3 regions of the Paenarthrobacter sp. JL.01a genome follow, and region 1 is predicted to be linked to each of the others. Evidence: riboswitches for the same ligand, from Rfam matches in the RefSeq annotation. Region 1 holds a riboswitch; each other region holds the start of a gene.
The links. A riboswitch is a leader RNA that binds a small molecule or an ion and turns the genes downstream of it on or off. The one in region 1 is predicted to bind glycine.
Positions count from the first base shown of each region.

Region 2: it holds a riboswitch for glycine, as region 1 does, so the genes downstream of both, gcvP (aminomethyl-transferring glycine dehydrogenase) here and cycA (D-serine/D-alanine/glycine transporter) in region 1, are expected to answer to the same signal.
Region 3: it holds a riboswitch for glycine, as region 1 does, so the genes downstream of both, gcvP (aminomethyl-transferring glycine dehydrogenase) here and cycA (D-serine/D-alanine/glycine transporter) in region 1, are expected to answer to the same signal.

Region 1 covers NZ_CP104877.1:766,743-777,431, reverse strand. Annotated here, with positions in the region: gene N5P29_RS03775 (PadR family transcriptional regulator) at 1-365, opposite strand, end outside; gene N5P29_RS03770 (NAD(P)H-quinone oxidoreductase) at 393-1,376, opposite strand; tRNA gene N5P29_RS03765 (tRNA-Ser) at 1,479-1,569, shown strand; gene N5P29_RS03760 (VOC family protein) at 1,706-2,491, shown strand; gene N5P29_RS03755 (septum formation family protein) at 2,666-3,157, shown strand; gene N5P29_RS03750 (ExeM/NucH family extracellular endonuclease) at 3,340-7,872, shown strand; gene cycA (D-serine/D-alanine/glycine transporter) at 7,939-9,399, opposite strand; glycine riboswitch at 9,545-9,643, opposite strand; gene N5P29_RS03740 (FAD/NAD(P)-binding protein) at 9,681-10,689, opposite strand, start outside.
Region 2 covers NZ_CP104877.1:4,180,051-4,190,739, forward strand. Annotated here, with positions in the region: gene glyA (serine hydroxymethyltransferase) at 1-1,000, opposite strand, end outside; gene gcvH (glycine cleavage system protein GcvH) at 997-1,380, opposite strand; gene gcvT (glycine cleavage system aminomethyltransferase GcvT) at 1,401-2,522, opposite strand; gene gcvP (aminomethyl-transferring glycine dehydrogenase) at 2,534-5,377, opposite strand; glycine riboswitch at 5,527-5,626, opposite strand; gene N5P29_RS19910 (PucR family transcriptional regulator) at 5,712-7,205, opposite strand; gene N5P29_RS19915 (MFS transporter) at 7,355-8,737, shown strand; gene speB (agmatinase) at 8,734-9,729, shown strand; gene N5P29_RS19925 (AMP-binding protein) at 10,074-10,689, shown strand, end outside.
Region 3 covers NZ_CP104877.1:991,161-1,001,849, reverse strand. Annotated here, with positions in the region: gene gcvP (aminomethyl-transferring glycine dehydrogenase) at 1-2,039, opposite strand, end outside; glycine riboswitch at 2,218-2,315, opposite strand; gene N5P29_RS04935 (TetR/AcrR family transcriptional regulator) at 2,409-2,948, opposite strand; gene N5P29_RS04930 (MFS transporter) at 3,022-4,572, shown strand; gene N5P29_RS04925 (cyclodeaminase/cyclohydrolase family protein) at 4,577-5,236, opposite strand; gene N5P29_RS04920 (amidohydrolase) at 5,343-6,587, shown strand; gene N5P29_RS04915 (hypothetical protein) at 6,670-6,882, opposite strand; gene N5P29_RS04910 (NAD(P)/FAD-dependent oxidoreductase) at 6,924-7,925, opposite strand; gene N5P29_RS04905 (helix-turn-helix domain-containing protein) at 8,028-8,621, shown strand; gene N5P29_RS04900 (helix-turn-helix domain-containing protein) at 8,618-8,920, opposite strand; gene map (type I methionyl aminopeptidase) at 8,989-9,768, shown strand; gene N5P29_RS04890 (nitrilase-related carbon-nitrogen hydrolase) at 9,948-10,689, shown strand, end outside.

The sequences.
Region 1 (10,689 bases):
TTGACGGACACCTCGCGCTGGGACTGGATGACGGCGGCGGCATCCACTCCGGGCATGGTCACGGCGAGCGCCAGCTTGATGGCGATCTCGTTCCGGGGCGGATTCCCCCGGTCAACAGCACCGGCAAACCAGGCCCCGACTTCCTCAACCCCGGCGTCAGTGATGCTGTAGATGACGTGGCCACCGCCGTCGTCGCCGTCTTTGCTGACCAGGCCGTCGCGCTCCAGCCGATCGAGCGTCGTGTACACCTGGCCGATGTTCAACGGCCAGGCGGCACCTGTCCGGTCCTCGAATTCCACGCGCAACTCATAGCCGTACCTGGGCTGGTCCTGGAGCAGGGCCAGCAGACTGTGCCGGATCGACATGAGGCTCCTTGCTGCGCGTCGGTAATGTCAGAGGAGCAGCAGGACCTTGCCCACGTGCTCCCCCGAGTCGAAGTACTCGTGGGCCTCCCGGACCTGGTCCAGGGGGAACGACTTGGCAACCAGCGGCGTGATCCGGCCGTCAGTGACCATGGGCCACACGGACTCGCGCACCGCCGTCATGATGATGCCCTTCTCGGCAACCGACCGCGGCCGGAGGGCGGTGCCAATGACGGCAGCGCGCTTGCTGAGGAGCTGGCCGAGGTTGATTTCCGCCGTGGTGCCGCCCTGCAGGCCGATGATGATCAGCCGGCCGTACTCCGCGAGCGCATCGACGTTCTGTTGCAGGTACTTTGCACCCACGACGTCGAGGATGACGTCGGCGCCTTTGCCGCCGTTTTGTGCCCTGAGGCTTTCAACGAAGTTTTCCTCGGCGTAGTTGATGGCGATGTCGGCGCCCAGGAACGCCTTGGCCGTGCCGACTTTCTCGTCGGTCCCGGCCGTCGTTGCCACAGTTGCACCATAAGCCTTGGCCAGCTGGATGGCCAAGGTGCCGATGCCGCCCGTGGCGCCGTGGATGAGCACCGTCTCGCCGGGCTGCAGTTGGGCCGTCATGATCAGGTTCGAGTAGACCGTGGCGGCCACTTCGGGGAGGGCCGCGGCGGTGATCAGGTCCACGCCCTCGGGGACGCGCAGTACCTGTTCAGCGGGCACGGCCACCTGCTGGGCGTAGCCGCCGCCCGAGAGAAGTGCCACTACCTTGTCGCCCACGGAGAAGGCCTTGGTGACACCGGGGCCGAAGGCCGCGATGCGGCCCGATACTTCAAGCCCCGGAATGTCCGAAGCTCCCGGCGGTGGCGGATAGAAGCCGCGGCGCTGCTGGACGTCCGCGCGGTTCAGGCCTGCAGCGACGACGTCGATCAGCACCTCGCCCTCGCCCGGCACCGGGGAAGGGACCTCTCGGACCTCAAGGACTTCGGGCCCGCCCGGCTCTGAAATGTAGACGGCTTTCATGACGAACTCCCGGTTTCTTGCGTGTCATCCGGCCCCCGGGGCGGGGGCTGGAGGACGTGATGTTTTGGAACAGCCAACTCCCTATGAAACACTACTAGGCGAGGAAGGTTGTCCGAGCGGCCTAAGGAGCTGGTCTTGAAAACCAGTGTGCGGTAACCCCGTACCAAGGGTTCAAATCCCTTACCTTCCGCCAATGAATGCCCCGGGTTGTTGAACCCGGGGCATTTTCGTTGAAAATTGTCAGAGCCCCCGCATAGTGTTCTTCCTGTCTCCACCACTAAACCATCAGCCGCGGAATGTGCCGCGGCCTGACAGCAGGAGCTGAACACATGCCTACGCCCGATATCACTGCCGGTTCGCCGTGTTGGATCGACCTGATGACCTCCGATACAGAGAGGGCGAAGGCCTTCTACAACGCACTGTTTGGCTGGACCTATGAGACCGGAGACGAAGAGAAGTACGGCGGCTACATCACCGCGTCCAAGGACGGGAAGCTCGTAGCCGGGATCATGCAGAAACAGGCCGACATGGGTGCCATGCCGGATCTGTGGTCCACCTACCTGCGCACCGACGACATCAAGGCGACCACCGAAGCCGCAGCGACCAATGGGGGCCAGGTGTACATGGAACCGATGGAGGTTCCTGAGCAGGGCAGCATGGCGATGTACGGGGACTCTTCCGGCGCCTCGATCGGGGCGTGGCAGTTCGGGGAGATGAAGGGCTTCGAGGTCGCCGCCGAACCGGGTTCGCCTGCATGGCACGAGCTTCTGTCCAAGGACTACGACTCCGCCGTGGCGTTCTACCAGAAGGTGTTCGGCTGGGAAACGGATGTCATGAGCGACACCCCGGAGTTCAGGTACACCACCTTGGGGTCCGGGGAGAACGCGAAGGCAGGCATCATGGACGCCTCCGGCTTCCTGCCCGAAGAGGTTCCCTCCATGTGGAGCGTGTACTTCGCCGTTGCGGACACCGACGCCACCGTGGAGCAGGCAACAGCCCTCGGCGCCACCGTGATGCAGCCTGCGGAGGACACCCCCTTCGGCAGGTTGGCCACGTTGTCCGATCCCACGGGTGCCGTTTTCAAGGTGATCCAGGATCAGGGCCAGACGGCCTAGACTATGAAAATTCGGGTCCGGCCGGCTGCCCCCTACCCAAGGGCGGCCGGCCGGAGCCTCTCATCGTCGGCCTTGGGGGATCGACCGGGATGGGATTACCTTGTTGGGTCCCTCATCGATGACCACAGGCCCGTTTCATGCGGATCCTGTGTTCCTCCTGGAATGAGGACCAGAATGCTCCACCTTTCAAAGACCTTCAGGGCTGCTGCCGTATTGACCATGGCATCGCTGGCGCTGGCTGGATGTTCGCTCATCAGCAGTGGGGATGCCAAGCGGGATGAATCCGGCAAACCGACGGAATCGTCCAAAGCTGACGCCTTCAAAGTGAAACTGGGTGACTGCATCGCCAACCCTGATACCGAGGAAGTTGTGGACGTCACCATCATTCCGTGCGATCAGAGCCACGACCTTGAGGCCTACGCCGTTACCAAGCTCGACACTTCCGCGTTCCCCGGGACCACCGAGGTGGGAACCAAAGCAGAAGAGTTCTGTGGCGCGCAGTTTGCCTCGTTCGTCGGAGTGCCCTTCGAAGAGTCCGCCCTCGACGTGACTTTCCTCCACCCCACCAGCGATTCCTGGAAGACCGGCGATCGTGAGATTGTCTGCCTGATCGGCGCCGCTGCCGGGGCCGCAACCACCGGCACCCTCAAGGGCGCCGCCAAGTAGGACCTGTGCTGGCCGGCAAACCCTCCGGCCACCCGGGAGCCACTTCCCATTCATCCGTTCGTGTTCAGCTATGCCCGAGGCAGCTTTACCCCGGAGTAACTTCCGGGCATATCGCCCACTTCACAAGACGGTGGGCGTCGTCCATAGGGCCCCACAGGGCTCCCTCATGAAAGTTAGAGCGGATGCACCAAAACCATTGGAAAACAGCGGCGGGAACAGTCCTGTCAGTCGGGTTGCTTGCGGCCCCGCTGACGGCGGCACCCGCCTTCGCGGCGGACGATCCAGCCGCACCCAGCGGCACCTCGCCGGTGGTGATCAACGAGGCCTATCTCAGCGGCGGCAGCAGCGGGGCAGCGTTCAAGAACAAGTTCGTGGAGCTCTACAACTCCTCTGACGCAGCAGTCAGCCTGGCCGGTTGGTCACTGCAGTACCGTTCAGCCACCAGTGCCGCAGCCCCTACCGGCATCACTGCCCTGACCGGCAGCATTCCGGCCAAGGGCTACTACCTGATCCAGGGTGCCACGAACAGCGGCACCTCCACGGCCCCCGCGCTTCCCGCTGCGGATGTCCAGGCCACCGGCACGCTGAACCCCAGCGGCACGGCAGGAACGCTCATCCTCGCCAAGCAGGCCACCGCGGTCTCAGCTCTGCCTGCCGGCTCCGTGACCGGCAACGCGGCCGTCGCGGACCTCCTTGGCTATGGCAGTTCCAACACCTTTGAGACGGCGGCTGCAACAGGACCGTCCAGCAACACGGATGTCCGCAGCCTCAACCGCACCAACGGGGTGGACACAGACTCCAACGCAGCTGACTTCAGCCTCAACGCTTCCATCACGCCGACGGCATCGGGCGGAGGCGGGACGCCCCCGGATCCACAGCCTGAGCCTGGCACCAAGTCCATCGCCGAGATCCAGGGCACCGGCGCAGCCAGTCCTTTCGTTGGCAGCACCGTGACGACGCGCGGCAAGGTGACCGCCGTCTACGCAACCGGCGGATTCAACGGCTACTACGTCCAGACCCCGGGAAGCGGCGGTGACAACGGCGGGGCGGCCAGGACGGCGTCGGACGCTTTGTTTGTCTACTCACCCACGACGACGGCGACGGTCCAGCAGGGCGACTACGTTGAACTGACCGGCGTGGTCAGTGAGTTTGCCAACCAGACCCAGCTCACGGTCGAGGCTGCGGGCCTCAAGAAGCTCACGGAGGCCGCACCCGAGGTCAAATCCACGCCGTTCACGCTCCCGGCCAATGAAGCAGCCCGCGAAAGCCTGGAAGGCATGCTGGTTGCGCCGCAGGGCGACTTCACCGTCACGGACAACTATTCGCTGAACCAGTACGGCGAAATCGGCCTCGCCGCAGGCACCTCGCCTTTGGTACAGCCGACGGCGGTAGCCAGCTACGGTTCGCCCGAATACGCGGCGGTGGTGGCCGACAATGCGCTCCGGGCCATCAAACTCGACGACGGCGCGTCCACGAACTTCCTCAAGGACGCCACTACGAAGGCCCAGCAGCTGCCGTACCTCACAGCCGCGGATCCTGTCCGTGTGGGTTCACCCGCCACGTTCAAGACCGACGTGATTCTGGGCTACGGCAACAACTCCTGGAAATTCCAGCCGTTGACAGCCCTCACGCCGGCCAACGCCGACTCCGTCCAACCCGCGTCCTTCACGGGTACCCGGCCGAATGGTCCCGCCGATGTTGGCGGGAACCTCAAGCTGGCCTCCTTCAACGTGCTCAACTACTTCCCCACCACCGGTGACCAGCTGAGCGGTTGCGTGTTCTACACCGACCGGGACGGCAACCCGATCACCGTCAAGGACGGCTGCAACGCCCGCGGTGCCGCCAACGCGGAGAACTTCGAACGCCAGCAGGCCAAGATCGTAGCGGCCATCACCAAGTCCGGAGCCGACGTAGTGTCCCTCGAAGAGATCGAGAACTCGGCACAGTTCGGAAAGAACCGTGATGACGCACTGTCCAAGCTGGTGGACGCCCTCAACGTCAAGACCCCGGGCGTCTGGGACTACGTCCGCACTCCTGCGAACGCTCCCCCGCTGAGCGACGAGGACATGATCCGCACGGCGTTCATCTTCAAGAAGGCAACGGCGGAGCCGGTAGGCGAATCCATCATCCACAACGACACCGTGGCATTCGCCAGCGCACGCAAGCCGCTGGCGCAGGTGTTCAAGCCAGTTGGCGGAGCTGATGACAAGAAGTTCATCGCGATCGTGAACCACTTCAAGTCCAAGGGCTCAGCAGCCACCCCGGACGATACCGACAAGGGCCAGGGCGCCTCCAATATTGCCCGGACCAAGCAGGCCCAGTCCCTGCTGGCGTTCTCGCAGGATCTGCAGGCCTCCAAGGGAACCGACAAGGTGTTCCTGATCGGCGACTTCAACGCCTACGGCAAGGAAGATCCCATCAACGTCCTGACCGGCGCCGGCTACACCGACCTTGAGGTTGGCACGGGCAAGCACTCCTACCTGTTCGGCGGAATGGTCGGTTCCTTGGACCACATCCTGGCCTCCCCCTCGGCGGCACAAAAAGTCACCGGAACCGACATCTGGAACATCAACTCCGTGGAGTCCGTGGCACTGGAGTACAGCCGGTATAACAACAACGTGACCAACTACTACGCTGCGGACGAATTCCGGGCCAGCGACCACGACCCCGTCGTGGTCGGCCTGAACCTGGCCCCGGACGCACCGGCAACAGTGGACCTGCAGTTCCTGGGCATCAACGATTTCCATGGCCGCATCGACAACAACACGGTGCTCTTCGCAGGGACCGTGGAGAAGCTCCGCGCTGCGGCAGCACCGGGCGCCACGGCGTTCATCTCGGCCGGCGACAACATCGGCGCTTCGCTCTTCGCTTCTTCGGTTGCGAAGGACCAACCCACCATCGACGTCCTGAACGCACTGGAACTGCAGGCTTCCGCGGTCGGCAACCACGAGTTCGACGGCGGCTGGCAGGACCTGCGCGAGCGCGTCATCGCCGGAGGTACCAACGCGAAGTTCGCCTACCTGGGCGCCAATGTCTACCAGAAGGGCACCACCACCCCGGTCCTGCCGGAGTACAAAGTCCTGGACATGAATGGGATGCGGGTCGCCGTGATCGGCACGGTCACCCAGGAGGTACCAACGCTGGTGACCCCGGCTGGCATCGCCGATCTGGAATTCGGGGACCCCGTGGAAGCCATCAACCGTGTGGCCGCCAAGATCAAGGCCGACAACGCAGCTGACCTGATCATCGTGGAGAACCACGACGGCGCGGCATCCGGAACACCCGAGGGCGCAACGCTGGAACAGGAAGTGGCGGCAGGTGGTCCGTTCGCCAAGTTGGTCAACGAAACCACCCCGGACGTCGCTGCGATCTTCACCGGCCACACCCACAAGGAGTATGCCTGGGACGCACCCATCCTGGACTCCAACGGCCAGCCCACAGGCAAAACCCGACCCATCGTGCAGACCGGCAACTACGGCGAGAACGTGGGCAGCGTGACGCTCACGGTGGACACAGCCTCCAAGTCCGTGACGGCCTACAAGGCTGCTGTTGTGGACCGCACCACTGACACCGCCGCAAGCCTGGTGGCCGCCTACCCGCGCGTTGCCCAGGTCAAGACCATCGTGGACAAGGCCCTGGCCAATGCCGCAGAAATCGGAAACCAGCCGGTCGGTGCGGTAACAGCCGATATCACCACCGCCTTCACTCCTGACCCGGCAGGCGGAGCCCCCAAGCGTGACGATCGCGCGAGCGAATCGACGCTGGGCAACCTGGTGGCGGACTCCCTGGTGGATACGCTCAAGGCGCCGGAACTGGGCGCGGCGGAGATCGGCGTCGTGAATCCTGGCGGCCTGCGCAACGAGCTCTACTACGCGCCGGACGGCACCATCACCTACGCAGAAGCCAACGCCGTACTGCCGTTCGTGAATAATCTGTGGACCACGTCGCTGACAGGTACGCAGTTCAAGACTCTCTTGGAGCAGCAGTGGCAGACCAACCCGGACGGAACGGTGCCCAGCCGCCCGTACCAGCAGCTGGGCCTGTCCAAGAACGTCAACTACACCTACGACGCCGCACGCGCCGCAGGCGACCGCGTCACCGGGATCTGGGTCAACGGCGCGGTCATCGATCCTGCCAAGCAGTACAGGATCGGCACCTTCAGCTTCCTGGCAACCGGCGGTGACAACTTCCGGGTGTTCAAGGAAGGCAGCAACACAAAGGACACCGGCCTGGTGGACCGGGATGCCTGGATCAAGTACCTCCAGGCCCACAACCCGGTATCGCCGGACTTCGCCCGGCGTTCCGTCGCTGTTGCCGACACAACTGCCGCCGAGGTCAAAGCTGGCGACCCGATCACCCTGGCAGTGTCCAAACTGGACCTGACATCGATCGGCAGCCCGGCCAACAAGACGCTGAAGGCAGTCTTTACCGACGCCAAGGGCGCCTCGCTGGTGCTCGGCGACGTGCCCGTTGCAGCCGGCTCCGCCACAGTGAACCTCAAGGTTCCCGCAGCGGCCGCCGCAGGAACCGGCACCGTGGTGCTGACCGCCGTCGAAAGTGGAACCACGGTCAAGGCGGAGGTCTTGGTGGCTGCAAGCGGGCCCCAGCCACCTCAGTGCACCGAGCCAACCAAGCCGTCCAAGTGGTACGACATCGTGGGCTGGCTTCGTTATGCCTTCGCCTGGCTGGAGTACCAGAAGTGCCTGCGGGGCTAACCCTCCCCTGACAGCCAAAGAGCCAGGCTCCTCGACTTCCGAGGGACCTGGCTCTTTGCTTGGGTGTCAGCTGCGGACAGATTCGGGTTCGTTCACCCGCTCAGCGTCCTTCTGCAGCTCGGCCTTGAAGTGCTCGTAACGGGCCAGGTGGGTGGGCCGTTTGCGAAGGACCGCCCAGGCCACGCCAAGCGCGAGGAACCACACCGGAGTGACCAGCAGCGCCATGAGCGTGTCCGGCTGGGTGGTCAGGGCCCAAAGGATGAACGCGAAGAAAGCAAACACCACCCACACCATCACCACCCCACCCGGCATCTTGAAGGCCGAAGAATCATGCAAGTGGGGACGGCGCTTCCTGAAGGCCAGGTAGCTGGCCAGGATGATCGACCACACGAACACGAAGCAGACAGCCGAAACTGTGGTGACCATGTCGAACGCCTTGCCCACATCCTGCCCGGCGTACATGAGCACGACGCCGGACAGCAACAGGACGCAGGAAAGGAACAGGGCGTTGCGGGGTACTTTGCGTCCGGACAGGGCGCTGAAGACCGCGGGCGCGTCGCCTTCCTGGGCCAGGCCGTACACCATGCGTGACGTGGAGTAGATGCCGGAGTTGGCCGAGGACATTGCGGAGGTCAGCACTACCAGGTTCACGATCGTGGCCGCTGCACCAAGGCCTGCCAGGGAGAACATGGCGATGAAGGGGCTGTGGCCCGCGGCGAACTGGGTCCACGGAGTGACGGACATGAGGATGATGAGCGCGCCTACGTAGAAGAGCAGCACGCGGATGGGGATGGAGTTGATGGCCTTGGGCAGGTTCTTATCCGGGTCCTTGGCCTCGGCAGCGGTGGTGCCCACCAGCTCAATGCCCACGAACGCGAACACGGCAATCTGGAATCCGGCAACAAAGCCCATGAACTCGTTCGGGAAGAAGCCGCCATGACTCCAGAGGTTGCTGAAGCTGGCCGGTCCGGCGTCGGACTGGAAGCCGCTGAGGATCATGAACAGGCCAACGATAATCAGGGCGGCGATGGCCACAATCTTGATAAGCGCGAACCAGAATTCGGTCTCGCCGAAGGCCTTGACCGTGGCCAGGTTCAGGAGCAGCAGGATGCCGATGGTGATAAGACCTGGAATCCACAAGGGCAGCCCTGGCCACAACTCCTCCGAGTACCCGGCAATCGCAATGACGTCTGCGATGCCCGTGATGACCCAGCAGAACCAGTAGGTCCACCCGGTGAAGAAGCCGGCCCAGGGACCGAGGAGGTCTGCGGCGAAATCGCTGAAGGACTTGTAATTCAGGTTGCTCAGGAGCAGCTCGCCCATGGCGCGCATGACGAAGAACAGCATGAAGCCGATGATCATGTACACGAAAATTACGGAGGGGCCGGCTGCGGAAATGGTCTTGCCGGAGCCCATGAAGAGGCCGGTTCCAATGGCACCGCCGATGGCGATGAGCTGGATGTGGCGGTTGCTGAGCTGGCGTTCGAGATGCGGTGAATCGTTGCCGGTGGTGGGATGAATCGTCAAAGGAACTCCGTCGTTCAGGCGGCACTGTGGTGCCGCATTGATTCGGGTTCCTCCCCGCTCTGTAGGTAGACCTGAGAGTTTCCGCAGGCATGGGCCTGCTTGCACCTTCGGTGAGTCCGGTGGCCGGACTGCTTTCCAGAGTTGCCTCGCCGCGGCGGTACATGGGCCTGAGAGATTCCTGGGGAGGGTTTGCTCCTACGGCGCCTGACGAAATGTACCGGCAGGGCTCTCCCGCCGCAGATCAAAAGCGCGCACACCCAACGGGTGATGCAGCTCACACACTAACGAAGGCTGGCTGGTGACGCAACCCGGGGGCTCTGGAGTCCCAGAATGCTACGGGCGATTTCGTCGGCGTCGCGCAGGGTCCGTTGCCCGCTGGCATAGGCGGGGCCGGTGCGGGGACGGGCCTCCGCGGCGATGGCATTGCCCCACTGCGACGCAGACAACTGCAGCCCGAGCACGTACATGTTTTCCGTAACGGACCCGTTGGCGGCTATCGGGCGGTACGGGTGCGGTTCGACGTCAAGGCCGGTGGTCTGCATGGGGGTGCCCTCAACGCTCATCATGATCTTGGTCCGCACCAGGCCGTCGGCCATGAGTTGCTCAAGCAGCGGGGAAATATTGATGCCCACCCTGTTCGCCGGCGACATCGCCTCAATGAGGGTCTCCGCCTCCACGGGCCCGTCGTGAACCCACGGCGAAGCCGCCCGGAACACCTTTGCGCTGCGATCGACGCTGAACTTGGGGTCCGGTCCGACAAAACTTACGACGCCGGCACGCGCCAAGGCGGCGAGCTGCTCCGAGCGGAGCGCGGGCGGCCCGCTGGCCAGTCCTTCGACAAACGATTCGAACCAGCCACGCAGACCGGCCAACCAGGACTCGTCCGTGATGCCGCCGTCCGCTACGACAGTCTTGAGGATCGCCCGGCCGGTGTGGAGTGCCCCAATGGCCATCTTCACGGGGTCGGCTTCACCCAAAGCCGAGCGCCGGGCGTCGTCGTCCAGGTAGGCGGTGATCGCGGCATCCAGGTCACGCCGTGACGCGAACGTCCGTCCCGCCAACGGCGCCGCGAGCCCACGAAGATTCAAACGGCGCGAAGCAACCACGTGCTTTTCAACCAGGACCTCCACATCGTGTTCCCAGTGCGCCGTGGTGTGGGCATGCGGTTGCAGCGCGTCCTGCAGGTCGGCCAAAAACTGTGCCGGATCCTTGATCGCGGCGGGCTGGGACCTGGCCAGCGTTGAGTAGTAGGCCCACAACGCATCCCTGTGCAGCAACGGCCAGAGATCG
Region 2 (10,689 bases), 990 kb from region 1:
GCACGTCGGTGCCGCCGCTGACCACGGAGATGCCTGCCGCGGCGACGTCGGGCTGGACCAGGCGTTCGGCGAGGATGCGGGCACCTGCCAAAACCCGGCTCTGGCGCTCACGGAATTCTTCGGACGCGGCGATCTTGAATGCCACGGCCTTGCCCGCAATCACGTGCTCCAGCGGTCCACCCTGTTGCCCCGGGAAGACCGCCGAGTTGATCTTCTTGGCGATGTCGGCGTCGTTGGACAGGATGATTCCGCCACGGGGACCGGCAAGGGTCTTGTGCGTGGTGGAGGTGGTGACGTGGGCGTGCGGAACCGGCGACGGGTGCAGGCCGGCCGCGACCAGACCCGCGAAGTGTGCCATGTCCACCATCAGGTACGCGCCAACGGAGTCGGCGATCCGGCGGAACTCGGCGAAGTCCAGCTGCCGCGCGTATGCGGACCAGCCGGCCACAATCAAAGCAGGCTTGTGTTCCTGAGCCAGGCGTTCCACCTCAGCCATGTCCACCGTGTGGGTGTCCTCCCGGACGCCGTACGGAACCACGTTGTACAGCTTGCCGGAGAAGTTGATCCGCATGCCGTGGGTGAGGTGGCCGCCATGTGCCAGGTTGAGGCCCATGATGGTGTCGCCCGGCTTGATGAGCGCGTGCATCACGGAGGCGTTGGCCTGTGCGCCGGAGTGCGGCTGGACGTTGGCGTATTCGGCTCCGAAGAGCGACTTGATGCGGTCGATCGCGAGCTGCTCGATGACATCCACGTGCTCGCAGCCACCGTAGTAGCGCTTGCCCGGGTAGCCCTCGGCGTACTTGTTGGTCAGTACCGAACCCTGGGCCTGCATCACTGCCACGGCGGTGTGGTTCTCGGAGGCGATCATTTCCAGGCCACCGCGCTGGCGAGCCAGCTCGTCGTCGATCTTTGCCGCGATCTCGGGGTCGAGCTCCGAGAGCTGGGCGTCCAGCGACGGCGACACGACCTGCTCGAACTCGCTCACGGATACCGGGTTCACAGTTCGCCTCCGTTGGCTGCTGCGTATTCCTCGGCCGTCATGAGCGGGCCTTCTTCGGTGGCAGCGACTTTGAAGAGCCAGCCCGCACCGTAGGGGTCGTTGTTGATGAGCGCCGGATCTGCGACGACGGCGTCGTTGATCTCGGTCACTTCACCGGTCACTGGTGAGTAGAGGTCGGACACGGACTTGGTGGACTCCACCTCGCCGCAGGTCTCCCCCGCGGTCACCGTGGAACCAACCTCGGGAAGGTCCACGTAGACGATGTCACCCAGGGCGTCGGCGGCGACGGCGGAGATGCCGATGCCCACCGGGCCGCCACCATCGACGGCAACCCATTCATGCTCAGCCGAGTACTTCAGCTCGGCAACAACTTTACTCATGTCAATTCCTTCTCTCGTGACTACTTGGAACGCTTGTAGAACGGCAGGGCAACTACTTCGAACGGTTCGGCTTTGCCTCGGAGGTCGACGTCCACCACGGTGCCAACGGCGGAATGCTCGACGTCGACATACGCCAGGGCCACCGGGTAACCGAGCGTGGGGCTCGGCTGCCCCGAGGTCACCTCACCGATCAGGGAACCGTCCTTGAGGACCGAGTAATGACCGCGGGCTGCACGACGGCCGGCTCCCTTGAGGCCCACCAGCTTCTGCCCGATCGTGGAGCCAACACCTGCGGCTTTGATCGCGGCCAGCGCGTCCTTGCCGACAAAGTCGCCCTCCTTGGACAGCGCCACCACAGGGCCCAGTCCGGCTGCGTAGGCGTTGACGTGCCGGGAGAGCTCGTTTCCGTACAGCGGCATGCCGGCTTCGAGGCGAAGCGAGTCGCGGGCGGCCAGGCCCGCCGGGATAAGCCCGTGGCCTTCGCCGGCTTCAAGGAACGCTTCCCACAGCGAGGCAGCGTCCGGGTTCGGGACGTAAATCTCGAACCCGTCTTCGCCCGTGTAGCCCGTGCGAGCCAGCAGCAGGTCCTGTCCGCTGATGGTCACCTCCACAGCGGCGTAGTACTTCAGCCCGGTGACCAGGGAGTGCTGCTCCGCCGGGACCAGGCGCAACAGAATGGCTTCAGCAAGAGGGCCTTGGACGGCGATGAGCGAGGTCTCAGCGGAGGCGTCCTCGACAACAACATCGAATCCTGACGCACGCTTCTTCAACTCCGAGGCGACAACCGCAGCATTGCCCGCATTCGGTACCACGAGGAAATTGTCCTCCGCGCGGCGGTACGTGATGAGGTCGTCGATGATGCCGCCGTCGGCGTTGCAGATCAGCGAGTACTTCGCCTTGCCGTCGGCGATCGCGGACAGCTTGCCCACCAGGGCGTAGTCCAGGAAGGCGGCTGCCTCGGGGCCGGTCACCCAGACTTCGCCCATGTGGGAGAGGTCGAACAAGCCGGCCGCCTGGCGTACCGCGTGGTGCTCAGCCAACTCGGACTCGTACTTGAGGGGCATCTGCCAGCCGCCGAAGTCCGTGAAGGACGCGCCGGCCTTTTTGTGTTGCTCGTAGAGAGCGGTGTAGTTCTCAGACATCACAGGGTCCTTTAGTTCTCGAAGTCTTCGATCGGAGGGCAGGAGCAGACCAGGTTGCGGTCGCCCGCAGCACCGTCAATCCGGCCGACCGGCGGGAAGTATTTGTCCTGTTTGAGGCTCGGCACCGGGAAGGCGGCCTGCTCTCGCGGGTAGTCGCGCTCCCAGGCGGAACTCACGACGGCGGCTGCCGTGTGGGGCGCGTTGCGAAGCGGAGAGTTCTCCACGGAGAAGTCACCGGCAGCTACCTGCTCGATCTCGGCGCGGATGGTGATCATGGCCTCGATGAAGCGGTCGATCTCGGCGAGGTCCTCGGATTCGGTGGGCTCCACCATGAGGGTGCCGGCAACCGGGAACGCCAGCGTCGGGGCGTGGAAGCCGAAGTCGATCAGGCGCTTTGCCACATCCTCGGCCGTGACCCCCGTACGCGCGGTCAGCTCACGGAGGTCCAGGATGCACTCGTGCGCCACGAGTCCACCTTCGCCCGTGTAGAGGATAGGGAAGTGCTCATCCAGGCGGGAAGCAACGTAGTTGGCGGCCAGCAATGCCGACTTGGTGGCCTCGGTCAGCCCTTCGCCGCCCATGAGCTTCACGTAGGCCCAGGAAATCGGGAGCACGCCGGCGGAACCGAAACGGGATGCGGAGATGGCCACGCCGCCCTCCGAGGAGGAAGCATTGTTCGCGTCACCCGGCATGAACGGAGCCAGGTGGGCCTTCGCAGCAACGGGGCCGACACCCGGTCCGCCGCCACCGTGCGGGATGCAGAAGGTCTTGTGCAGGTTCAGGTGCGAGACGTCGCCGCCGAACTTGCCCGGCTGGGCCAAACCAACCAGCGCGTTGAGGTTGGCACCGTCCACATACACCTGGCCACCGGCCTCGTGAACGGCGTCGCACACCTCAACGACGTCGGCGTCGTACACACCGTGCGTGGACGGGTACGTGATCATGATGGCCGAGAGCACATCGCGGTTGGCTTCGATCTTCGCGGCAAGGTCAGCGTGGTCAATGGTTCCGTCGGCAGCCGTAGCCACCACGACAACCTTCATGCCTGCCAGCACAGCCGAGGCAGCATTGGTGCCATGCGCCGAAGCCGGGATCAGGCACACGTTGCGCTGGTCATCGCCGCGGGACAGGTGGTATCCGCGGATCGCGAGCAAGCCTGCCAGCTCACCCTGGGAACCGGCGTTCGGCTGGATGGAGACCTGGTCGTAGCCCGTGATCTCGGTCAGATCGGCTTCCAGACCGGAGATCAGCTCACGCCAACCTTCAGTTTGGTGATCCGGCGCGAACGGGTGGATCGAGGCGAACTCCGGCCAGGAGATAGCCTCCATTTCAGCCGTGGCATTGAGCTTCATGGTGCAGGAGCCCAACGGGATCATGGTGCGGTCCAGCGCGAGGTCACGGTCGGACAGCTTGCGGATATAGCGCAACAGCTGCGTCTCGGAGCGGTGGGTGTTGAACACCGGGTGCTGCAGGAAATCGGAGGTTCGGACTACGTCGGAAGCCAGCTCGAACCCGGCGGCGTCCCCTACGGGACCCGCACCAAAGGCGACGGCGACAGCGGAGAGGACCTCCGGCGTCGTGGTTTCATCGACGGAGACGCCTACGGTGTCCTCATCGATGTAGCGGAGGTTGATGCCGCGCGCTTCGGCCGCGCCGATCACCTTTGAGGCCTTGCCCGGAACGCGGACGGTGAGGGTATCGAAGAAGGAGTCTGCGACGAGTTCGCGGCCTGCCTTCTGCAAGGCAGTAGCCAGCACGCGGGCGTGGCCGTGGACAGTTTCGGCAATCGCCTTCAGGCCGTCCGGGCCGTGGTACACGGCGTACATCGAGGCAACGATGGCCAGCAATGCCTGCGCCGTGCAGATGTTGGACGTGGCCTTCTCGCGGCGGATGTGCTGCTCGCGGGTCTGCAGGGCGAGGCGGTAGGCGGGAACGCCCGCGTTGTCCTTGGACACGCCCACGATGCGGCCGGGAAGCGTGCGCTCCATACCGTTCCGGACCGCCATGTAAGCGGCATGCGGGCCACCGAAGAACAGCGGAACACCGAAGCGCTGCGCAGTTCCGACGGCGATGTCGGCACCTTGTTCGCCCGGGGGCGTGATGAGGGAGAGCGCCAGCAGATCGGCCGCGACGGTGACAAGTGCACCGCGTTCCTTTGCCTCAGCGATCACGGGAGCGTGGTTGAAGACCCGGCCCGAAACGCCCGGCTGCTGCAGGACGACGCCGTTAATGTCGCCGTCGGGCAATCCGGCCGAAAGGTCCGCAACGAGGACCTCGAAACCGAGCGCCTCGGCGCGGCCCTTCACGATCGCGATGGTCTGCGGGAGGAGGTCGGCGTCCAGGACGGTCTTGCCGTCCTTCACAGCTTTGTTGGCCCGGCGCATCAGCAACACGGCTTCGGCCACGGCGGTGGCTTCATCCAGCAGGGAAGCGTTGGCGATCGGGAGCCCGGTGAGGTCCTGGACCATGGTCTGGAAGTTCAGGAGCGCCTCAAGGCGGCCCTGGGAAATCTCCGGCTGGTACGGCGTGTAGGCGGTGTACCAGGCCGGGGATTCAAGGATGTTGCGGCGGATGACCGGCGGGGTGATGGTGTCGTAGTAGCCCTGGCCGATCATCTGCACGGCGGTCTTGTTCTTCGCCGCGAGCTTGCGGAGCTCGGCCAGGACCTGCGTCTCGCTCAGCGCCTTTTGCAGGCTCAGGGGCGAGGACTGGCGGATGGAATCGGGGACGGCGACATCCACCAGGCCATCAACCGAGTCGTAGCCGATCGCCTTGAGCATGGTGTCAACATCGGCCTGGCGGCGGGCGCCGATATGCCGGTCCGCGAAAGCGGTTGGGGAGGATTGAACAGTCAAGAGGAACTCCAGGATTCAGGCGTCCCACAGACGCCACGTTGAATATGGGTTCCTCCCCGCTCTGTATTGGACCTGAGAGATTCCGTGGACTTGGTTGCCCACTTGCACCGTCGGTGAGCCCGGTTGCCCGGGCTGCTTTCCAGAGTTGCCTCGCCGCGGCGGTACATGGGCCTGAGAGATTCCTGGGGAGGATTTGCTCCTACGGCGCCTGACTGGATGTACCCGGCAGGACTCTCCCGCCGCAGATCAAAAGCGTTTGCGCCACGTCAGTGACACGCTTCACACCATAGCGGGTCATTTCGAAAAAGCGCAAGGCGGTTGTTTTCCACACGGCTCAACCGCGCATCGCCTCGTGGATCTGCAAGGCCAGCCAGAGCTGCGCCAAGGTGGACGTTTCACCCATGTCCAGCCCCGTCAGTTCGCCGATTTTCCGGATTCTGTAGATGATGGTTTGCCGGTGCGTGAACAGCGCGGACGCGGTTTTTTGCCACGACCGCTGCGAGTCCAAATAGGTTTTTAATGTGACCGTCAGGTCGCCGTCCTGGCGTTGCTCGTACGCAAAAACCGGCCCCAGGAGACGCTGCACCAACGCGGTTCCTTCCTCGAATCCCGTCAGTCCAAGCCAGCTGGGACCCTCGGCGTAGCGGGCCAGCCCCAGCTTGTTGGCACGCGCCGAACCCAGCGCCCACAACGATTCTTGAAGGGCCTGTTGGAGTCCCGCGACGGAGGCCGCTGAACTGACGCCGATGACGCTTTCAGACCCGGCGCAGTGGACCAGGAGATCATCCGCGACGTCCGCGGCGACCACCACATGAAGCCGGTCGTTCCGCCGCAGGGAGGCCGCCGGAACGCCATGCCGCCAGAGTTCGACGTGCACGTTGGCCAGCCTGCCGCCGTCGTCCGCCAACATCGAGGCGACCACAAACTCCTGGGGAGGCACCTCGAAAGCCGTCAACCGCCGCTCGATCTCGCCCGTTCCGAGCCGCCCATCGAGGGCCTGCAGCAGGAACTCGCCGGCGAGCCGGTGCCGCCCTTCGAGCGAGAGTACGATGCGCGCCAACTGCAGTCCCAGCACGGTTGCGGCATGCAGAAGTACGACGGCGTCAGGGTGCGGTTCGCTGCCGGGCAGCACTACGAGGAGCGCATTCGCGTGGGTGGGAATGTCCATGGTCAGCACGTGCCGGCCACGGATCCGGTGCCACTGGAAGTTCTTGCCCGCCACGGATACGCGGCCCGGTTGCGGCGACCATTCCTCCACAAGGAACTCCGGCAGGGGATGGCCCTCCGGATGCCACGGGTGCAGGCAGCGGCGGTCCACCACGAACAGCTCCGAATCCAGTTCGGTAGCGAGCCGAAGGACCAGACTTTGCCAGTGATCCTCGGACGCGCCGGCGGTGCGCAGGAGGTCGTAGACGCGGGCTGTCTGGCGGAGACGGCGGGATTCTTCGAGCAGCGACGACTCGGCCACGGACCGCGCAATGGCGATGAACGGCAGCGGGTAGGGAATGTTGATCAGGGGCAGGGCCAGCCGCTCACAAGCAGCCAGGAACTCAGCTGTCAGTGGAGGCGCGTGCATCTTCTCGCCGATCGCCAACGCACTGGCACCGGCGTCCACCAGGGCCTCAGCAAGCTCCACCTGTCCGTCCGAATCCGCTGGAATGGAGAGGCCGTTGGTCATCATGAGTTCCCCGCCGGTGACCCACTCCCACAGCCGCGGGAGGTCAGAGGTGTGGGCCCAGGTGATGCGGTTGCCGGTGCCCGCAGATCCGGCCAGGAGCGTGAGTCCGAGCTGCGGCTCAGCCACGAGTTCGGCGACGGTGATGGCCATTTCTGCGTCCTGTCTTGATCTTAGACATTTGTCTAGGTGACTTCGTCAGATGTAAACAATGGATGAGTATACCCGGTGAGCTGTATCACCAAAACTGGAACTACTTACTTCACCGCTCAAAGACGAGCATTCACGAGAGAGGGTTGGCAATGAGCGCAACCAGCAACCTCATTGATGACGCCCCACTAACCCGGTTCCACAAGAAATTGACGTTCTTCGCGTCCGGCGGTCCGTTCATCGACGGCTACGCGCTGTCCATCATTGGCATCGCACTCATCACCATGGCCCCCGGACTGGAGATGACCCCCGCTGAAATTGGCCTGGTGGGTGCGGCAAGCCTGGTGGGCATCTTTTTCGGCGGTGCCATCTTTGGTTGGCTGACCGACAGGATCGGCCGCCACAAGATGTACATCGCGGACCTCATTGCGCTTGCGGTGTTTTCCGTCCTGAACGGCTTTGCCACCGACATGTGGCAAGTGGTCTTGTGCAGGCTCTTCCTGGGCATGGCCATCGGCGCCGACTACCCCATCGCTACCTCGCTCCTGGCCGAGTTCCTTCCCAAAAAACATCGCGGACGCCTGCTCGGTGCCACGTTCGTGGTGTGGGCCATAGGTGCCGCGGCGGCTTACGCCGTCGGCTACTTGTTGCGCGATGCGGGACCGGAGGCCTGGCGCTTCATGGTTGCCAGCCCGGCTGTCTTCGCCATCATCACGCTGCTCTGCCGGCTCGGCACGCCTGAGTCTCCACGGTGGTTGCTATCACGAGGGCGCCGCGATGAGGCCGATGCCGTCCTCAAGAAGGTTTACGGCCCTCAGTATGGACTGGCTGATATCTCTTCCGACAGCGAGGGACCCTTGAAGCAAGGCAGCTTCCTGGATATTTTCCGAGGTCAGTTCTGGAAGCGGACCCTGTTCGTCTCCATCTTTTGGACAGCACAGGTCATTCCGTTGTTTGCCGTCTACACTTTCGCCCCGGACCTGCTGACCTCGTTTGGCATGCATGGCGACGCCAACCTCTACGGTGGCTCATTCCTGATCTCCATGCTGTTTGTTGTCGGCGGCATTCCCGGACTCTGGCTTGTGGAGAAGATCGGGCGCCGAAAGCTGCTTTTGTGGACGTTCGGGATCATTGTTGTTGCCTTAGCCATTCCGGCTTTCATCCCCAATGTGGAAGCCGCACCGCTCTTTATTGCCCTGGCCGTCTTTGCCCTGGCGTCCGGAGCATCGAGTTTCCTTGAAGTCGTCTACCCCAACGAGCTCTTCCCCACGGAAGTCCGCGCCACGGCCGTCGGCTTCGGCACCGCCATCAGCAGGGTGGGATCGGCGGCAAGCACTTACCTGATGCCATTGGCGATCGTGTCGTTTGGCGCGGCCGGATCGCTTCTCATCGGCGCGGTCATTTCGCTGATCGGGCTCATCGCCACCTTCCTCCTGGCTCCCGAAACGGCAAACAAGTCCCTTTCGGAGCTCACCACCGAACACCAGCCCAGCACGTCCAATGACAGCAAGATCAACGAAGGATCCCTCTCATGACCACGCACCAGCCCATCGGCCCCGTCGACGCAACCAAGGTTCCCCGTTACGCCGGCCTCGGCACCTTCGCCCGACTCCCCCAGATCGACCGCGTTCCGGACTACGACATCGCCGTTGTGGGTGTGCCGTTCGACGGCGGCACCTCCTTCCGGCCCGGGGCGCGTTTTGGTCCTGCCGCGGTCCGCGAGGCATCGCGGCTCCTGCGCCCGGGCTACCACCCGGAGCTCGACGTCGAGCCCGTGTACGAAGCCCAGGTTGTTGACGCAGGCGACATCGCTTGCACCCCTTACGACATCACCCGCGCCGTCCGCGAAATTGAGGAACAGGCCCTGCCCCTCATCAGCGAATCGAAGCGCTTGGTATCCATCGGCGGCGACCACACCGTTGCCCTGCCGATGCTGCGGGCACTGAACAAGGTCCACGGGCCGGTCGCGCTCCTGCATTTCGACGCCCACCTGGACACCTGGGACACGTACTTCGACCAGCCGATCACGCACGGGACCATCTTCCGCCGCGCCTTTGAAGAAGGCCTTCTTGTGGAGGACAAGTCGATGCACGTTGGTATCCGCGGACCTGTCTATGACCGCAACGATTTCCTCCGGGACCACGAGTTCGGCTTCCAGATCATCCGCTGCTCGGACCTGGACGTCATCGGCGTGCCGGCCGCCATTGAGCGGGTCAAGGAACGCCTTGGCGACACGCCCGTCTACGTTTCCATCGACATCGATGTCCTCGATCCTTCCTATGCACCCGGCACTGGAACTCCGGAGATGGGCGGCCTGCATTCACGCGAGCTTCTCGCCCTGCTCCGCGGCCTGGATGGTATCAACATCGTGGGAGCGGACGTAGTAGAGGTCGCCCCTGCCTACGATCACGCCGACATCACCAGCGTGGCCGCCGCCACCGTTGTTTTCGACCTGCTGGCACTCATGGTCAACCGCGGGAAGACGGCGGCGCCGGCCAGTCTCGATCTTGAGGCCGCTGCGCTCTGACGCTTCGGCGCAGAAGCGCGAACAACCTTCCCAAAAACCGCGACGTCGGCACCCACCCGGGTGCCGACGTCGTTCGCTCGCCTCAGCGGCTAAATTCGAACCCGTGGCGAGGGTCCCGAAAAAACGGGTGGGATGTGAGCGAGGGTCCCGAAAAAACGGGTGGGATGTGAGCGAGCGTCTGCTGATACCAATCGCTCTCTCACATCCCACCGCCCATTCCCGATCCCTCGCTCACATCCCACCGCCAATTCCCGATCCCCCGCTCACATCACGCCAACGTCATGTTCCGGTCCCCCGCGCAAATCCATTTGAGTTAGGTTAGCCATACCTTCTAACTTTTCCGGGTGAGTATTCAGTCCGATGTGGCCGGAGTAGCCTTTGCCGCCCGATTGGCATCGTTTGGAGACCGGCCCGCAGTACGCCTGGCAGCCGAAACAGTGACCTACGCGCAGTTGGCGGCCCGTGTCGAGGAGATGGCCAGGTCCTTTGGCGACGGCCGGCGCCTTATCGCCCTCGAAGCGGAAAACACGTTGCCTTCCCTCACCGTGTACCTTGCAGCACTGGCATCCGGACAACCGTTGCTGGTCCTTCCTTCCGGGGGCGGGCAGGCCGCGGAAGCGCTGATCTCGGCCTATGAGCCGGACATTGTGGCACGTTCGGTGGATGGAGGCGTCTCGCTGGACGTGCGCCGGGAGCGCAGCGGCCACGAACTCCATCCTGACCTCGCCCTGTTGCTGAGCACTTCCGGTTCAACGGGTGCCCCGAAACTGGTCCGCATCTCGGCAGGGTCGATCCAGGCCAACGCGGCCGCCATCGCCCAGTACCTGCACCTCCGCCCGGAAGACAGGGCAGCAACGACGCTTCCGTTGTCCTACTGCTACGGCATGAGCGTCGTGCACAGCCATCTCCTGGTGGGGGCGTCGATAGCGCTCACCGATCTGTCCGTGGTGGATCCGTGTT
Region 3 (10,689 bases), 220 kb from region 1:
CCTACGAGGGCATTGAGGTTGGCACCGTCGATGTACACCTGTCCGCCGGCTTCGTGGATGGCGTCGCAGACTTCGCGGACGTCTGCGTCGTAGACACCGTGCGTGGACGGGTAGGTGATCATGATGGCCGAGAGGGCGTCGCGGTTGGCTTCGATCTTGGCCTTCAGGTCAACGTGGTCGATGGTGCCATCGGGAGCGGTGGCCACGACCACGACCTTCATGCCTGCCAGCACTGCCGAGGCGGCATTGGTGCCGTGCGCGGAGGCGGGGATGAGGCACACGTTGCGCTGGTCATCTCCGTTGGAGAGGTGGTAGCCGCGGATCGCGAGGAGCCCGGCCAGCTCACCCTGGGAACCGGCGTTCGGCTGAATGGACACTTGGTCGTAACCGGTGATCTCGGTCAGCTGCGCTTCGAGGTCGCTGATGAGTTCACGCCAGCCCTCGGTCTGGGAGTCCGGAGCGAACGGGTGGATCGAGGCGAACTCGGGCCAGGAAATGGCTTCCATTTCAGCGGTGGCGTTGAGCTTCATGGTGCACGAACCCAACGGGATCATGGTGCGGTCCAGCGCGAGGTCGCGGTCCGAGAGCTTGCGGATGTAGCGCAGGAGCTGGGTCTCGGAGCGGTGGGTGTTGAACACCGGGTGCTGCATGAATGCGCTGGTGCGCTCAACGGAAGCCTCCAGCGCAAAGTCCTCGGCGGCATCGGTGACCGAAGCGCCAAAGACATCGAGGAGGCGGCCGACGATGTCGGACGTAGTCGTTTCGTCAACGGAGATGCCGACAGTGTCAGCATCGATGCCGCGCAGGTTGATGCCCTTGGCCTCGGCGACGGCGACGATCTCTGCTGCCTTGCCCGTGACGCGGACGGTGATGGTGTCGAAGAACGAACCGTGGAGGACCTCGACGCCGGCAGCCTTCAGGGACGCTGCAAGCGTCCGGGCGTGGCTGTGGGCGGTCTCAGCGATCGCCTTCAAGCCTTCCGGGCCGTGGTAGACCGCGTACATCGAAGCCACGATGGCCAGCAGCGCCTGCGCGGTGCAGATGTTGGACGTGGCCTTCTCGCGGCGGATGTGCTGCTCGCGGGTCTGCAGGGCCAGACGGTAGGCGGGAACGCCGGCGTCGTCCTTGGAAACGCCCACCAAGCGGCCCGGCATGGAACGCTCAAGACCCTTCTGGACGGCCATGTAGGCAGCGTGCGGGCCGCCGAAGAAGAGCGGGACACCCAGGCGCTGGGCGGAACCCACGGCGATGTCAGCGCCCTGCTCACCCGGAGGGGTGATGAGCGTCAGGGAAAGGAGGTCGGCGGCAACGGTGACCAGTGCGCCGCGTTCCTTGGCCTCGGCAATGACGGCGGAGTGGTCGAAGACGCGGCCGGAAGCACCGGGCTGCTGGAGGACGACGCCGTTGATGGCACCTTCCGGAAGGCCGGCTGAAAGATCGGCAACCTCAACCTCGAAGCCGAGGGCTTCAGCACGGCCCTTGACGATGGCGATGGTCTGCGGCAGGCAGTCCGCGTCGAGCACGGTCTTGCCGTCCTGCACGGCCTTGTTCTTGTTGGCGCGGCGCATCATGAGGACGGCTTCGGCCACGGCGGTTGCTTCGTCCAGCAGGGAGGCGTTGGCGATCGGCAGGCCAACGAGGTCCTGCACCATGGTCTGGAAATTCAGGAGTGCTTCAAGGCGGCCCTGCGAAATTTCGGGCTGGTACGGGGTGTAAGCGGTGTACCAGGCCGGGGACTCAAGGATGTTGCGGCGGATGACCGGCGGCGTGACGGTGTCGTAGTAGCCCTGGCCGATCATCTGGACGGCCGTCTTGTTCTTGGAGGCGAGCTTGCGCAGCTCGGCAAGGACCTCGACTTCGCTCAGCGCGTTCTGCAAGGTGAGGGCGACGTCCTGGCGGATGTCGTTCGGAACGGCAGTGTCGACCAGCGAGTCAACAGAGTCGTAGCCAACGGACTTGAGCATGGTCTCAATGTCGGCCTGGCGGCGGGCGCCGATATGCCGATCGACGAAGGTGGTGGAGGCGGAACTAACCGTCACGAAGGAACTCCAATACTTGGGCGGCGTTTGGGTACGCCGCAGCGGCTCGGGTTCCTCCCCGCTCTGTATTGGACCTGAGAGTTTCCGCGTGTTGTCCGCACAACGAATCGCTTGCACCGTCGGTGAGCACAGCATCCCACGTCAATGGCGTGGAGTGCCTGCTGCTTTCCAGAGTTGCCTCGCCGCGGCGGTGCGTGGGCCTGAGAGATTCCTGGGGAGGGTTTGCTCCTACGGCGCCTGCATCACGTGCCTGCAGGACTCTCCCGCCGCAGATCAAAGGCATGTTCAGTTGTCTGTGGGCACCACGCCGGGCACGCCACAAGGCTTAATTGTCCTACGTGCAAGGCCCTGCGGCAAATGGATGAAACGTCACTTCCGCAGGCGGTCCAGGACGCCCAGCAGGATTTCGACGTCGGCCTCCCGCCCGGCGTTGCCGGCCCCCTGCCCGCCTTCGAACATCGCATTGAAGTAGAGGCCGTCGCCCATGTAGCTGACGGCCTTGGCAATCTCCGGTCCTACGTCTTCGGCCAGGACATCCAGCCACTGCTGCTGGATTCCTGCGAAGCGCCGCCGCGTTTCCTCATGGGCTACTTCAGCGAGCCTCGTTGCCGCAACGAAGGCCCTGTCCATGGGGGTGTCGGCCCAGAGGGAGGACCGGATGAAGTACGCGGCCGCACCGTCCGACGCGGCCTTCATCTGCTCAATGTCTTCCTGCGCCAACTCGTCCAGGCGTTCCAGCAAGGCGCTGATCAGGGCTTCCTTGTTGGGGAAGTGATACAGCAGCCCGCCCTTGGAGACACCGGCCCTCTTGGCGACGGCATCCAGGGTAGCCGCCCGCTCCCCTACCTCGATCAGGAGGGATTCGTAGGCATCCAGGACGGCGTCCCGGGCAACTGGTTTTCGTGGCATGTGTACATCATTCCCTAAAGCTGTGCAGTCCTTGCATTTGTAACTGTACCGTCTGGACGGTACAGTAAGTGGCATGTTCTCGCCGTCCTCAACCCAAGCACCCCGTTCCGCCGCCCCCTTGACGGGCCCGGCTGCACCGTGGCGCGACTGGACGGCCTTGGCACTGCTGATGTTCCCGGTGCTGCTGGTGGCCGTCGACAACACCGCGCTCACTTTTGCCCTGCCGGAAATCGCCCGCTCCCTGGACGTGGGCGGCATACAGCTCCTGTGGATCGTTGACGCCTACCCGCTGGTGCTCGCCGCGCTCCTGGTCTCCATGGGCAACCTTGGTGACCGGATCGGACGACGCCGGTTGCTGCTGATCGGCAGCACAGGCTTCGCGGCGGTTTCGGCTGCTACGGCATTCGCGCCGTCCGCTGAGTGGCTTATTGCCGGGCGCGCCGCCCTCGGTGTCTTCGGCGCCATGCTGATGCCATCAACGTTGTCGTTGATCAGGAACATTTTTACCGACCCCAACCGCCGCCGGCTCGCGATCGCCGTATGGGCTGCCGGATTCTCCGGTGGCGCCGCCCTCGGTCCCATCTTCGGTGGCTGGCTGGTAGAGCACTTCTGGTGGGGTGCCGTCTTCCTGGTGGCAGCATTCCTGCTTTTGCCGCTCCTCGCCTTCGGCCGGGCACTCATTCCCGAGTCCAAGGACGCCAACCCCGGCCGCGTCGACGTGCCCAGCATCGTCCTGTCTGTGGTCACCATGGCGCCGTTCGTTTACGGCATCAAGGAGTTCGCCGTCCACGGACTCGGGGCATCCGCTGTAGCCTTCATGCTCTTCGGATTGGTGATGGGTGTCCTCTTCGTCCGCCGCCAGCAGCGGATCGAGAGCCCCATGCTGGACGTCAGCTTGTTCAAGAACAAGGTATTCAGCACGGCCATCGTGGCCAACGTGCTGTCCCTGTTTTCCATGACGGGGTTCATCTACTTCTTTGCCCAGCACCTGCAGCTGGTCGAAGGGCAGTCCCCCATGGAAGCCGGCATCGCCATGATCCCGGCCCTCCTGGCCACAGTTATCGCCGGCCTGCTCGTAGTACCGCTGGTCAAGAAAGTACGGCCCGGATTCGTGGTGGCCGGCGGACTGACGCTGAGCGCCATAGGCTACCTGGTGGCCGTCGTGGGTGACCACGGCAGCGGACCGGTGTTCCTCCTGTCAGCCCTGACGGTCCTGGCCGTCGGCGTGGGTGCAGCGGAGACCATCTCCAATGACCTCATCCTGGCGTCCGTGCCGGCAGACAAATCAGGGGCGGCCTCGGCCATCTCCGAGACCGGTTACGAACTCGGTTCCCTCCTGGGAACAGCCGTGCTCGGTTCAATCCTCACCGCGTCCTACCAGCACAACCTCGTCATTCCCGACGGCGTCCCCGCCGAAGCTGCCAGGAAGTCGGGGGAAACCCTGGCCGGTGCCGTTGACGCAGCCTCCGCTCTTCCCACCCAGCTCTCCGAGGCATTGACCAACGCCGCCCGGATAGCCTTCGACTCCGGAGTCCACATCACTGCGGCGATTGGGCTGGTACTGATGGCCGGAGCGGCAGTGATGGCCGCCGTCGTACTCCGCAAGGTACCCAAGGCGAAATAGGAAGCTACACCGCTTCGGTAGGTGCTGCCTTCTTGTCGACGCCGGCAGTCAGCAGGTCGATCCGCTCCAGCGCGTCGCTGAGGCGGCTGACCGTCTTCCACAGATCCGGATGCTGCTCCCTGACCTCCTCCAGCCCAGTCCCCGCGGAGGTCAGGGACGCGAGGTCGAAGCTCACGTTGGTCCGCGCTCCCGCTATGGCGGCGCGCAGCGCACCGAAGCCAACCACGACGTCCGCGATGAGGGCCGGGTTGCCATGGGAAGCGAGCCAGCCAAGGTCCTCGATGGCGTCGATGGCCCGCTCACCCAGCACGGCAGAGGCCTTGGCCGCGTCCACCGAAGCCCGGTGGATGGCCTTTTCGCGTTCCGGACCCGGGTCCAGACGGAAGGCAGCCCCGAAAGCGTTGGAGGCTGAGGCATCATCGTCTGCCAGTTGCAGGGCAGAGTTCCTCAGTTCCTGGGCCCGGGCATGAATCCCCGAAAGCTCTTCCCGCTGGTGGTCTTCGGGCTCCGTATACCCTGCCACCATGGAGGTCAGCGCGGCCGCGATCGAGAGCATGACCCCCGTTCCTGCGCCGCCACCGGGCGAACCGTTCGACTCTGCCAGGGCTTTCGTCCAGCACTCGACCGTGGACTTCTGCGTTGTGGCGGGTTCGGAATTCTTCATGGCATCCAGTCTGCCGCGACTGCCCGGTCTTCGCACACACAGGCTTCGCACACCGCCGGTGGATACACTGGCCGGACCAAAGGCGTCGAACGAAGAGGGTAAACCCATGACCATTGACCTCGAAGAGCTTTACAAAGACCTGCACGCCAACCCGGAACTGTCCTTCCAGGAGACCAGGACGGCGGGAATCGCCGCCGGGCACCTGGAAAACCTTGGCTTCACGGTCCACCGCAACATCGGCAAAACCGGCGTGGTGGGCATCCTTGAGAACGGAGCCGGGCCCGTGGTGATGCTCCGGGCCGATATGGACGCACTGCCCGTCAAAGAATCCACAGGACTGGACTACGCAAGCACCGCCGTCGGCGTCGACCACGCGGGCAACGACGTTCCCGTCATGCATGCATGCGGCCACGATGTCCACGTCAGCTGCCTGGTGGGTGCTGTGGAGTCGCTTGCCGCGCACCGCGACCAGTGGCAAGGCACGTTGATCGCCGTTTTCCAGCCCGCAGAGGAATGGGGCGGTGGAGCGAACGCGATGGTGGCGGACGGCCTGTACGACGTCGTGCCGAAGCCCGACGTCGTACTCGGCCAGCATGTCGCCCCATTCCCCGCCGGCTGGTTCGGCATCCGTTCCGGCGTCGCCATGGCCTCTGCCGACTCCCTCAACATCACCCTGCACGGACGCGGCGGACACGGCTCCCGCCCTGAAACCACCGTTGACCCTGTCCTCATGGCAGCAGCTGCCACGGTCCGCTTGCAGGGCATTGTCTCGCGTGAGCTCGCGGCGAGTGACTCGGCGGTGGTAACCGTTGGGCAGATCCATTCAGGGACAAAAAACAACATCATTCCCGAGACCGCGACCCTGGGCCTTAGTGTCCGCACCTTCAGCGATTCCATCAGGGACAAGATCCTCGGATCCATTGAGCGGATCGTCCAGGGGGAATCAACAGCCTCCGGCGCTCCGAAGGATCCGGAGATCCACTTCGAGGAGCACTTTCCCCTCACCGTCAATGACGAATCGGCTGCAGGCAGAATCACGGCAGCCTTCAAGGCCAAATTCGGCACGGCACAGGTGATCGATCCCGGCCCGGTCTCGGGCAGCGAAGATGTCGGAGCCTTGGCAAAGGGCGCCGATGCACCTTTGGTGTTCTGGTTCCTTGGAGGCGCCGACCCTGCACTGTTCAGGGAGTGGGCCACCACAGGGCGGCTCCCTGAGGACATTCCATCCAACCACTCGCCCTATTTCGCACCGCTTATCCAGCCCACGCTGGCCAAGGGAACAGAAGCCCTGGTCACCGCTGCCCTGGAGTATCTGGGCACGGCAGAAAGAAACCAGCCCGGGGAGAGCTGACCTGGGAGCCCATGGAAAAGGCGCCGGTGGTCCCGGCGCCTTTTGCGTGGATTCGGTGCTCGTTCCGGTCCGGGAGTGATCCCTAGACTTTCTCGTAGATGCGGTCCACCTTCGGTTCGTAAACCTCAGGCTCCCTGCGACGACGTGCCAGGAAAGTCCACAGCGTGCCTTCTGTCCCTGGGCGGGTCTCCGCCGGGGCAGCAGGCTCTTTGGCCTCTGTGGTGCGGGTCTCGGGCTTGCGCGCGGAGTCCTTCTTCGTGCGCCGCTCGAAGTCGTCATAGTACGCGTAGCACATGCCAACCTCCTTTAGTGGCGATCCTTTAATGATCCCCGCACTTAAGCCGAACGTCGACCACTATTTTTCCGGGCCGCTTCCACCGCGAGTCTGGTTTCCTCAGTTATCAGGTGGGCATTGATCGCCGCTCCCGCCATGACACCCGAAGCTGCCGATGCCATGACCTGCCCCATGAGGTCGGCGACGTTCCCTGCCGCCCACACGCCCGGCACCGAGGTGGCGCCTCCCAGGGGATTCACTTCGACATGCCGCCCTACGCCCATGGGGTGCTCCACCACCTTGACCCCAAGGGATTCCAGTACTCCGGACCGGGCCTCCAGGCGGGTCCCTGTTGCCAGGGCCTCGGCTGGAATGACCCTGCCGGAAGCCAGGACCACCCCGCTCAAAGCATCATCCGTGACCTCAAGTGAGCGCACTTTGCCCTCCACAACGTTGATGGAGCGTGCGGCAAGCTGTTCCCACTCTTCATCCGTCGGTTCCACAACGTCGTTGAGGAACAAGGTGATATCCGGGCTCCATTGCCGGAAGAGCATGGTCTGGTGCAGGGCCATCGGAAGGGTCCCCAGTATCCCGATCGCTTTGTTGCGCACTTCCCAGCCGTGGCAGTAGGGGCAGTGCAGCACGTCCCGACCCCAACGTTCGCGAAGGCCTTCAATGTCAGGAAGCACATCCGTCAGACCAGTAGTCACCAGGAGGCGCCGCGCCTTGACAGTGCCGCCCTCTCCCAGGTCCACCTCAAAGGCGGGTTCGGCGCCCTCGCCTTGCGCCGCCGTCGAAGGGGCCGCAACGGCGACGCCGTTGATGATGTCCACCCCGTAGCCGCGCGCCTCCTCCCGTCCCAGTCTCAGGAGTTCCCTGGGGTTGATGCCGTCGCGGGACAGGAAGCCGTGGACCCCCGCGGCAGGAGCATTCCGGGGTTCGCCGGCGTCGATCACCAGCACTGACCTCAGAGCCCTGCCCAGCGTCACGGCGGCACTTAACCCAGCTGCGCCACCTCCAATGATGACGACGTCGTACTCCTTGATGTTCTTTTCTTTGCCCACTTTGCCTCCGTGATTCCCTCGCGGCCTTGTGCCGTTCCTTCCATGGTTGGACAGCCTCGGGAGAATCAGCAAAGAATTTTGCTGATATGGCAAACTTGGTCCATGAGCCAAGACTTCAGTTCCATGCTCGACGCCGTCGGCCCGCGCCTGCGCGCGCTGCGGACCCAGCGCAACCTGACGCTGGCGGAAGCTTCGGAGGCAACGGGCATTTCCGTCAGCACGTTATCCCGCCTCGAATCGGGGCAGCGGAAGCCCACCTTGGAGCTTTTGCTCCCGATAGCGCGGCTGCATCAGATACCCCTTGAGGAACTGATCGACGCCCCCGAGACCGGCGATCCCCGCATCCACCTCAAGCCGCAAGTCCACCACTGGGGAACCGCACTCCCCCTCACCCGTCGCCCGGGCGGGATCCAGGCCTTCAAGATGGTGCTGAAAAGTGGCACGGGCAAGGAGACGCCGGAGCCCCAATCCCACGAGGGCTACGACTGGATGTACATCCTCAACGGCAAATTGCGGCTGGTCCTGGGCGGGAACGACTTCATCCTCAAACCCGGCGAGGTAGCCGAGTTCGATACCCGGACTCCGCACTGGTTCGCCAGCGCTACGTCAGAGCCGGTGGAACTGCTGACACTGTTCGGCCAGCAAGGCGAGCGCCTGCACGTCCGGGCACGGCCAAAACGCCCGGACCAAGCTTAGGAAGCCAGGAACTCGCGCGCGCTGCGGCGCGGCGCGCTTGGATCCGCGCCGGCGTCGGGCTGGTTGATCTCCGCCCAGACCTCGTCCAGGGACAGGCCCAGGACATCGGCAATCGCAGCCACGGTGGGGAAGGCGGGGGTGGCTACCCTTCCGGATTCGATTTTGCGGAGCGTCTCCGGGGAAACACGGGCATCAAGGGCGATCTCCAACATGGAGCGCGTGCCCCGTGCGCGGCGCAACAATGAGCCGAGACGTTGTCCACGCTCGGCCTCTGCGGGTGTAAGAGGCAACCTGACCATAGCTCCAATTGTAATACCGGGATAATATGGCCGGGATAGTTATTGGACGCACAACAGAAAGGCTGCTCATGATCGAGATCCTCAGCGCCAACGAACTGCTCAGGGCAAAGGCTTCGGGCGCTCTCGTGGCCAATATCCTGCACACCCTCAAGGGCCGCTGCACCGTGGGCACCAATCTGCTGGACATCGACTCATGGACCAAGGACATGATTCTGGAGGCCGGAGCCGAGTCCTGCTACGTCGATTACGCCCCCTCCTTTGGCCGCGGACCGTTTGGGCATTACATCTGCACCGGCGTCAACGACGCCGTCCTCCACGGACTGCCGCGGGACTACGCACTTGCCGACGGCGACCTGCTGACCCTCGATTTGGCCGTTTCCCTGCAGGGAATCGCCGCGGACTCCGCCATCAGTTTCATCGTTGGCGACACTAAGCCCGCCGGGAGCGTGGCCATGATCGAAGCGACCGAACGCGCCTTGCGTGCCGGCATCGCAGCAGCCCGGCCCGGCGCCCGCATCGGCGATCTCTCCTACGCAATGGGGTCGGCCCTCAAGGAGGCCGGCTACCCGGTAAATACGGAATTCGGTGGCCACGGCATCGGCTCCACCATGCACCAGGAGCCACACGTGCCCAACATGGGCCGGCCTGGACGCGGCTACAAGCTGCAGCCCGGATTGCTGCTCGCACTAGAGCCGTGGGTTATGGCAGATACGGCCCAGCTGGTCACGGATGTCGACGGCTGGACACTTCGCAGTGCCACCGGTTGCAGGACGGCCCACAGCGAGCACACCATCGCGATCACCAACGACGGGGCCGAGATCCTCACCTTGCCCACCCTGGCGGGTTGAGTACCCAGGCGGGCTGGGCACCCTGGTGGGCTGAAGCCCCGGGGACTGTTTCACGGACACCCACCGGCCGTCATAAATGAGCACCGTTCATTTGCCTCTTGCGCTCCGGCGTGACTCGCGCCATACTAAATGAACGCTATTCATTTAGTGACTGTCGTCTCACCGGAGTACATGCCCCCATGATTGAAATTACCTGCCTCGAAGCCCCCACTTCCCTGGCCCGCACCGAGCCCTCCACGCGGACGCCGTTGCGCGTCGGCGTCGTCCAGCACCGCTGGCATGCCGACGAAGCCGCCCTCCGCGCAGAACTCTCCGAGGGCATCGAACGCGCAGCAAAGCTGGGAGCCACTGTTGTTTTCCTGCCTGAGCTGACGCTCTCCCGCTACCCCGCCGACACCAAGCCGGAGAACAACCCGGCGGCAGGGATCCGCCCGTCGGACATCACCGAGGACCTGCTGACCGGCCCCACCTTCACCTTCGCCGCAGAAGCCGCCCGCAAGTTCGGCGTCTCGGTCCACGCCTCCTTGTACCAGCGTGCAGAGAACCCGGATGGGACGGACGACGGCCTTGGCCTGAACACGGCAATCCTGGTCTCGCCCGACGGCGAGCTGGTGGCCCGCACCCACAAGCTGCACATCCCCGTGACTGCCGGCTACTACGAGGACAAGTTCTTCCGCAAGGGCCCGGACGCCGAGGATGCCTACGCAGTGCACGCTCCTGCCGAACTGGGCGGCGCACGCCTTGGCATGCCCACCTGCTGGGACGAGTGGTTCCCGGAGCTCGCCCGCATGTACTCGCTGGGCGGCGCGGAAATCCTGGTCTACCCCACGGCCATCGGCTCCGAGCCCGACCACCCCGACTTCGACACGCAGCCGCTGTGGCAGCAGGTCATTGTGGGCAACGGCATCGCCAACGGCCTGT